DNA from 2 places in the Vibrio sp. BS-M-Sm-2 genome. Region 2 is predicted to be linked to the other one. Evidence: predicted binding sites of a transcription regulator. Region 2 holds the regulator's gene; the other holds the start of a gene.
What was found. Region 2 encodes CRP, which controls carbon source genes, mostly activating them, when cyclic AMP is high. Its sites were predicted from a motif close to TGTGANNNNNNTCACA; they were not measured.
Positions count from the first base shown of each region.

Region 1: the regulator CRP is predicted to act here: its motif matches at 2,247-2,262, upstream of recB (exodeoxyribonuclease V subunit beta).

Region 1 is NZ_CP167894.1:1,112,521-1,116,725, reverse strand. Features, by position in the region: gene recC (exodeoxyribonuclease V subunit gamma) at 1-1,950, shown strand, start outside; gene AB8613_RS05065 (hypothetical protein) at 1,957-2,118, shown strand; gene recB (exodeoxyribonuclease V subunit beta) at 2,359-4,205, shown strand, end outside.
Region 2 is NZ_CP167894.1:2,237,454-2,241,658, forward strand. Features, by position in the region: gene astD (succinylglutamate-semialdehyde dehydrogenase) at 1-1,077, shown strand, start outside; gene AB8613_RS10145 (DUF1338 domain-containing protein) at 1,342-2,133, shown strand; gene crp (cAMP-activated global transcriptional regulator CRP) at 2,311-2,943, opposite strand; gene AB8613_RS10155 (phosphoribulokinase) at 3,183-4,052, opposite strand; gene AB8613_RS10160 (YheU family protein) at 4,130-4,205, opposite strand, start outside.

The DNA.
Region 1 (4,205 bases), 1.1 Mb from region 2:
CGTTGGGGAGTTGACTCGTCTACTGCAACCGAGTTCGACTTACCTGCTACTGAGCAAAATACCTGGCTATTTGGTATCCAGCGAATGTTATTGGGTTATGCGATGTCGGATTCTGCGGGTCTGTTTGAAACCGAACACTCTCCAATTGCAGCTTATAACGAAGTTCAGGGCATTAACGCTGAACTTGCAGGTAAGTTAGCGCACTTTATTGACCGTATTGCCCATTACCGTCAACGCCTTACTGAGACGCAATCCATCGATATGTGGCGTGAAACCTTGCTGCAAATGATTGACGATTTCTTCGCCGTTGAGCTAGAAGGCGAGGTGGTACTTAAGTCGATTCGCGATGCGCTTTCTCAATTGAATGAACAGCTTGATGATGCCTTGTACGAACAAGAGTTATCGCCAAGCATCATTTATCAGTATTTAAATAATAAACTGTCGGGCGCGCGTATCAGTCAGCGTTTCTTAGCGGGGCAAGTTAACTTCTGTACCCTGATGCCGATGCGTTCTATCCCGTTCAAAACCGTTTGTCTATTAGGCATGAATGACGGTGTTTACCCTCGCTCAATGCCGCCAGAAGGTTTTGACCTAATGAACGGGCGCACACGACCGGGTGACCGTTCTCGTCGTGATGATGACCGCTACCTATTTTTAGAGGCGATGTTGTCGGCCCAAGAATGTTTGTACATCAGTTATGTTGGCCGCTCGATTCAAGATAATACTGAGCGAGTACCGTCGGTATTGGTTTCAGAGTTGATTGAGTACTGCCAGCAAAACTACTGCCTAAGTGAAGACCAAGCGCTACCAAGTGATGATTCAGGCAGCAAGCTGACTCAAGCGATCAGCTTTGAGCACACAATGACGCCGTTTAGCCCGGCAGCCTTTACTCAAGGTGATGCAAGCCATGTATTGAGTTACGCCAAAGAGTGGCTTCCTGCGGCTAACCGTTCCGGTGAACGCAGTGGCGAATTCAATCGTGCTTTGGATGACTATTTGCTTGGTGCGACTTATCCGTTAGAACTCGATCTGGTTGAACTGCAGCGTTTCTGGCGCTTGCCGGTACAATACTTCTTTAATCGTCGCCTAAAAGTAGTGTTTGAGCCACCGCTTCCGGTAATGGAAGACGATGAGCCGTTCGTGCTTAATGGCTTAGAAAGCTTCCAGCTTAAGGATGCTCTGCTGCAAGTGTTGCTAGACCATCCAGAAGGGGCTGATGAAGCGGTTCGCTTGTTTGTTTCTGAGCAAAAAGCTCAAGGTCGATTACCGGTTGGTGCTTTTGGTGACATTGAATTTGAAACCAACCGTGTTCAAGCGGAAGACTTAGCCAAAGAGATTCGATTTGTGAGTGGATCACCGCAACAAGATCTCGAAGTTAATATCGAATTTGATGTGTTAGGCGAGGGTAAACCCGTTCGTTTGATGGGTTGGCTTACTCAAAACTATCAATCGGGGCTGGTACGTTTTCGTAGTGGCAAAATTCGTTCGCAAGATTACTTGGGCGCGTGGATCGATCACTTGTGTTGCGCAGTGATGGGGCACGGCAAAACGACTCATATTATTGGTTATGACAGAAAAGAAGGTGTGGTTCACCAAACGCTACAACCTATCGGTGATGCGCAGCAGGCGAAGAGTTTATTGGCTGAGTTAGTGCGACTGTTTTATCAAGGTATGACGGCACCACTGCCGTACTTCCCGAAAACCGCCTTGGCCGGCGTTGAAGCGGGTTTTAGCCGCGGTAAATGGGTCGATGATGAAGAGAAGTCGCTCAAGAAAATGGCCGATACTTTTAATGACAGCTTCGCTTTCACGGGCGAGGGTCGAGATACCTACATCTCGCGTATTTGGCCTAAGTGGGACGATGAGCTGGCGGCTGAGTCGCGTATGTATTCAACGCTTGTGTTACAGGCGGCAAGGTTGGCTGCTGCCGATCTGGAAGATCAGGAGTAAGTGGCTGTGATCGATAAGATCAATTGTGTGTACGCTGAACTAATGAAAGACGAAAGAGAGTCGTTGGTAAGCATTTGGGACGCTTGCTTTCAAGGTGAAGGGAATCAAGATGAAGAGAAGCAAGGTACAGGAAATAAAGTGGCCGCCAGTAAATCATTATTAGTGTAGGGCGTTCGCTGTACGGCCACAGGTCAGAGGGACCATTATTCTGTGGTTCTAAGTAGGCAATGAGTACAAAACTCGAATCGCGCTCCTGAACTCGTGGGCGCATAGTAGCGAGGCGATCCGAATTGATCCGTGAGAGAGATCGCACTAACTATTAACAAATCAGCGTAGGACGTAAATTGAATGACGTTTTCCACGCTAGGTCACATTTGTAACAACATATTTATCAGAAGGCAGTAAGGCATGACGACCACAAGCAGTGTTCAGGTAATTGCTCCACAGACACTCAATACCATGACGTTTCCACTTCATGGCGCGCGTTTAATTGAAGCATCGGCGGGTACAGGTAAAACATTTACCATCGCTGGCTTATACTTACGCCTACTGCTCGGACACGGCACGGCCGCACCACAAGGCGAGCTTACAGAAGCTACCCGACATCACGAGCCGCTCACTGTAGATCAAATCCTGGTCGTGACTTTTACCGAAGCGGCAACTGCAGAGCTACGTGACCGTATCCGTGCTCGAATCCATGATGCTCGCATTGCGTTTTCTCGCGGGCAAAGTGACGACCCAGTGATTGCTCCTTTGCTGCAAGAAATCGAAGATCATGCTGGCGCTGCAAAAACACTGCTCAATGCCGAAAGGCAAATGGACGAAGCCGCGGTCTACACCATTCACGGCTTTTGTCAGCGAACGTTGACTCAAAATGCCTTCGAGTCTGGCAGCCGATTTGATAATGAGTTTGTGACAGATGAAAGCCATCTTAAAGCGCAAGTAGTAGCCGACTATTGGCGTAAGCAGTTTTACCCGCTACCTATTCAGCTAGCAGGTGAGGTGCGTAATATCTGGGGTTCACCGGCTGCATTGTTAGCAGACGTCAATCGTTATCTGACGGGTTCTCCATTGAAGCTCACCGTCGACGCGATGTCGGGTGATTTGCAAACTCTGCACAACCAGAACCTAGACAAAGTGAAGCAGCTCAAAGCGCTGTGGTGTGAGTCTGAAGCGGACTTTTTGGCTTTGATCTCTGGCTCGGATGTGAACAAACGCAGTTACACCAAGAAATCTCTGCCGACATGGCTAGAGGCGGTGACGGCATGGGCGCAAAGCGACACCCATGATTATCAATATCCAGACAAGTTAGAGAAGTTCTCTCAAGCCACTTTAATCGAGAAAACACCGAAAGGCACCGCACCGCAGCATGTCGTTTTCGAAGCGATTGAAGATTTCTTAAATAACCCTGCCGACTTGAAAGCTCCGTTATTGGCGCATGCGATTACCCATTGTCGAACTATGCTAGCCAAGGCTAAACAGCAGAAGCAGTGGTTGTCGTTTGATGACTTGCTGACCCAGTTATCCGCGTCGATAGATGTCGATGAGCAATCCTTGCTGGTGGAAAGAATTCGCACACTCTACCCGGTGGCGATGATCGATGAATTCCAAGATACCGATCCGCTGCAATACAGTATTTTTAGCCGAATCTATCTCGATAATCCGCAGTGCGGCTTGTTTATGATCGGTGACCCGAAGCAGGCGATTTATGGCTTTCGTGGCGCAGATATCTTTACCTATATCAAGGCGAGAAACCAAGTTAGTGCTCACTACACCTTAGGCACTAACTGGCGTTCAAGTGCGGATATGGTCAGTGCAGTAAACCAAGTGTTTATGAATTCAGACAGTCCGTTTATCTATGATCAAGATATTCCATTTTTGCCTGTTGCAGCCAGTCCATCGGCTGATAAGCGCCAATGGGTGATGAACGGAGAAACTCAGCACGCACTCACCTTTTGGCTACAAGAGGCTGAAGACAAGCCGTTGCCAAAGGGCGAATATCACAAGGCAATGGCTGAGGCGACGGCGAGTCAAATTCAAACCATTCTGACTGCTTCTCAAAACCAGCAAGCCTATTTTGATAACGGCAAAAAACAACATGCCGTGAATGCGGGTGATATTGCTGTCTTGGTTCGAACTGGTAGTGAAGGTCGTCTGATCAAGAATGCACTCTCTGAACAAGGCATTGCAAGTGTGTATTTGTCTAACCGAGACAGTGTATTCACCAGCTTGGTTGCGCAAGATATTCAACGCTT
Region 2 (4,205 bases):
ATTGTACTTCGTCATCGTCCACTAGGCGTGATGGCGGTATTTGGTCCTTACAACTTCCCAGGTCACCTACCTAACGGTCATATTGTTCCAGCTCTGCTATCGGGTAATACCGTGGTATTTAAGCCTTCAGAGCAGACACCTTGGACGGGTGAGTTTGCAATGAAGCTATGGCAAGAAGCGGGTCTTCCTGCTGGCGTAATCAATCTAGTACAAGGCGCTAAAGAGACAGGTATCGCACTAGCAGATGCTAAAGGTCTTGATGGCGTGCTGTTCACAGGTAGTGCAAATACCGGTCATATCCTACATCGTCAATTCGCGGGCCAACCGGGCAAGATGCTGGCGCTAGAGATGGGCGGTAACAACCCTATGGTAATCAGTGACCAGTTTGGTGATGCTGACGCGACGGTTTATACCATTATTCAATCGGCTTTCATCAGTGCGGGTCAACGTTGTACATGTGCACGTCGCTTGTATGTTCCTGTTGGAGAGAAGGGCGATCAACTGCTGGATAAGCTCGTTGCTGCGACCTTGAAGGTTCGTGTTGATCAGCCATTCGCTGAGCCTGCACCCTTCATGGGGCCACAAATATCTGAAGCTGCCGCTAAGTTCATTCTGGACGCGCAAGCGAATCTGCAATCGTTAGGCGGTGTGAGTCTGGTTGAAGCAAAAGCGGGTGAAGCGGCATTTGTTACTCCGGGTATTATCGATGTAACCAACATTGCTGAACTGCCTGATGAAGAGTACTTCGGCCCATTACTACAAGTGGTTCGTTACCAATCGCTAGAGCAAGCGGTTGAGTTAGCTAACGACACACGCTTTGGTTTGTCTGCTGGCTTAGTATCTACAGACGATTCTGAATGGGAATACTTCGTAGACCATATCCGCGCGGGTATTGTTAACCGTAATCGCCAACTCACAGGCGCAAGTGGTGATGCACCATTTGGTGGCCCGGGTGCTTCTGGCAACCTACGTCCAAGTGCTTACTATGCGGCGGACTATTGTGCTTACCCAATGGCTTCAATGGAAGGTGGTGAAACTCAACTGCCAGCTACGTTTAGCCCGGGCATTGAGCTTTAGTTTCTAAACAATAGATTGATGAGTCATAGGTTTATAAGCTAAAGACTTTTTGACTTAGGCTTATGAGTACTAGGCTCATTCGTTAAGTTTGAAATAAGGAAGTGGTGTTATCGCTTCCTTTTCCATCACGTCCGACACCTAGATTGGGCGGTAGATAATAATAGAACAAATATGTCACAGGCTGATGGCTGCTGACTCTGTGTCCAGCCTCTCCCTTTCTAATCCAAATTACTAGCTTGCTAGAACCTCTGACAAGGAGTCACCATGACGCCCGATCTACTCTTTAAATCACTATGGGACGATTACATTCACAGGCTGTGTCCATCGGCTGAGAAAGTGCATCACTTGCTGAAAGAAGATGAAGCGCTGATCAACGACCATATTGCACTGCGTACTTTTAATGTTGCCCCTCTCGGTATTGAAACACTAGCTAAACCTTTCCTTGAACTGGGTTACAAGGCGTGTGGAGACTACCTGTTTGAGAGCAAGAAGCTAGTCGCGAAGCATTACGAACACCCAGACCCAAAACAACCAAAAGTGTTCATCAGTGAGTTGAAGGTAGAAGAGTGCTCAAGTGAGCTACAACAGATCGTTGCTAAGTTAGTTGAGCAAGTCGATGCTAGCAAGCTGCAAGGTCATGAATTCTTGTTTGGCGGTCGCCAATGGGATTTGAGCTTCGCTGATTTCCAAGTACTAGCAAAAGAGAGCGAATACGCCTCTTGGTTAGCGGCTCACGGTTACGGTGCTAACCACTTCACGGTAAGTGTCAATCAACTGAACAAGTTCGATGAAGTACAAGCAGTGAATGATTACCTGAATGATGCTGGCTTTACGATTAACGCATCAGGCGGTGAGGTGAAAGGCTCTCCAGAGGTATTATTAGAGCAATCATCCACCATGGCAGACAAAGTCCCAGTGGCATTTATTGAAGGCAATGAGATGATTCCTGGTGGCTTCTATGAGTTTGCTAAGCGTTATGCAATGGCGAATGGTGAGCTTTATACCGGTTTTGTCGCTGCATCGGCGGATAAGATCTTCGAAAGCACCAACGGTTAAAGAAAGATACGAGCACGGGCTTTGCCCTAGAGATGCGGGTACGCTTCGCTTCGAGAGTGTTTGTGTTTGGAAGTTGTAAGTGTCCCATTCGCATCTGCTCTCTAGATCTTTAGAAAACAAAAAAGCCACCAAATTCGCATTTGGTGGCTTTCAAATTTTTGGCTCAGTTAATCGAGATTAACGAGTACCGTATACCACGATAGTTTTACCGTGTGCAGAAATTAGGTTCTGCTCTTCAAGCATCTTCAAGATACGACCAACTGTCTCACGAGAACAACCAACGATCTGGCCAATCTCTTGACGAGTGATCTTGATTTGCATGCCGTCAGGGTGAGTCATTGCATCTGGCTGTTTCGCTAGGTTTAGTAGCGTTTGAGCGATACGACCTGTTACGTCAAGGAACGCTAAGTCACCAACCTTTTGGCTAGTTACTTGTAGACGGTTTGCCATTTGCGCTGAAAGGCGCATTAGGATATCTGGGTTCACTTGGATAAGTTGACGGAATTTCTTGAAAGAAATCTCAGCTACTTCACAAGGAGATTTAGCACGAACCCAAGCAGTACGCTCTTGGTCTTCTTCGAACAAGCCAAGCTCACCGATGAAGTCGCCTTGGTTTAGGTAAGAAAGAATCATTTCCTTACCTTCTTCGTCTTTGATAAGAACTGCCACAGAACCTTTAACGATGTAGTACAAGGTTTCTGCCTTTTCACCAGCATGAATCAAAGTACTTTTTGAAGGGTACTTATGAATATGACAGTGTGAAAGGAACCACTCTAATGTTGGATCGGTTTGAGGTTTACCTAGAACCATAATATCTCACTTCCTCTGCAGGGTATGCTTGCTGCTTTCCGTATTTTAGCTAAGCCTGGATTGACTTGTAGGATAAGAGCACTCGTTGAGTGCTGCAAGCTATCTTGTGTTTCGTTTAAGAATAGTATCCTTTTTCAGGTACTATTTCTTGATTTTAATCGTGACCAAGCTACGATTTTTTACGCAAAATTGTGCACATGATCACGGTATGAAAAGTAATCAACCAGAACGCCGTTTTGTTAACCTATTTTTCCAGTTTCGATGAGCTGTTGTAGGATTGGCCTCACAATGAGTTCCATAGCAAAACTCATCTTGCCTCCTGGCACCACTAGCGTGTTATGACGAGACATAAACGAACCATCAATCATAGCCAGAAGGTAGGGGAAATCGACGTTTTTGATGCCACGCAAACGTATAACAACGAAGCTTTCGTCTAAACTTGGAATCCCTTTGGCGTTAAGTGGGTTCGATGTATCTACGGTTGGAACACGCTGAAAGTTGATGTGAGTACGCGAAAATTGCGGGGTAATGTAGTTAAGGTAATCATCCATTGAACGAACAATGGAGTCCATTACTGCTTCGCGTGAGTGGCCACGATCGCGGGTATCACGAACGAATTTTTGGATCCATTCTAGGTTTACAATTGGCACCATGCCGATCAGCAAATCGACGTGTTGAGAAACGTTAATGTCACCATCAACCACACCGCCGTGCAGGCCTTCGTAAAACATCACGTCGGAATTTTCAGGGATCTCTTGCCATGGTGTAAAGGTGCCCGGCATTTGATTGTAAGGCACGGCTTCATCGAAGGTGTGTAGGTAGCTACGTACCTTACCTGTACCTTCGTTACCGTATTTACGGAAGAATTCTTCTAGCGCACCAAAGTCGTTGGCTTGTGGACCAAAGTAGCTGATGTGCTTACCTTGTTCGCGCGCTTTTCGGATCTCGACATCCATTTCTGGTCGAGTGAAGCGATGGAAACTATCCCCTTCAACCCAAGCAGCCTTCACGTCCATCATATTGAACATTTTGCGGAAGGCTTCTGAGGTAGTGGTGGTGCCGGCTCCAGATGAACCCGTCACCGCAATAATTGGATGTTTAGCGGACATGACAACCCTTGTCGTTTGAGTAACTTACTTGTTAGCAATCGTTTTCCACTATAACACGGCTCCTTTCTAAGCGCAGCCTAGAAGCGTTTTGTCACCTGGATATCAACGGTCTCGTGCAGTTCGGAAAACACGATGCTCACGTCACCAGAAGCT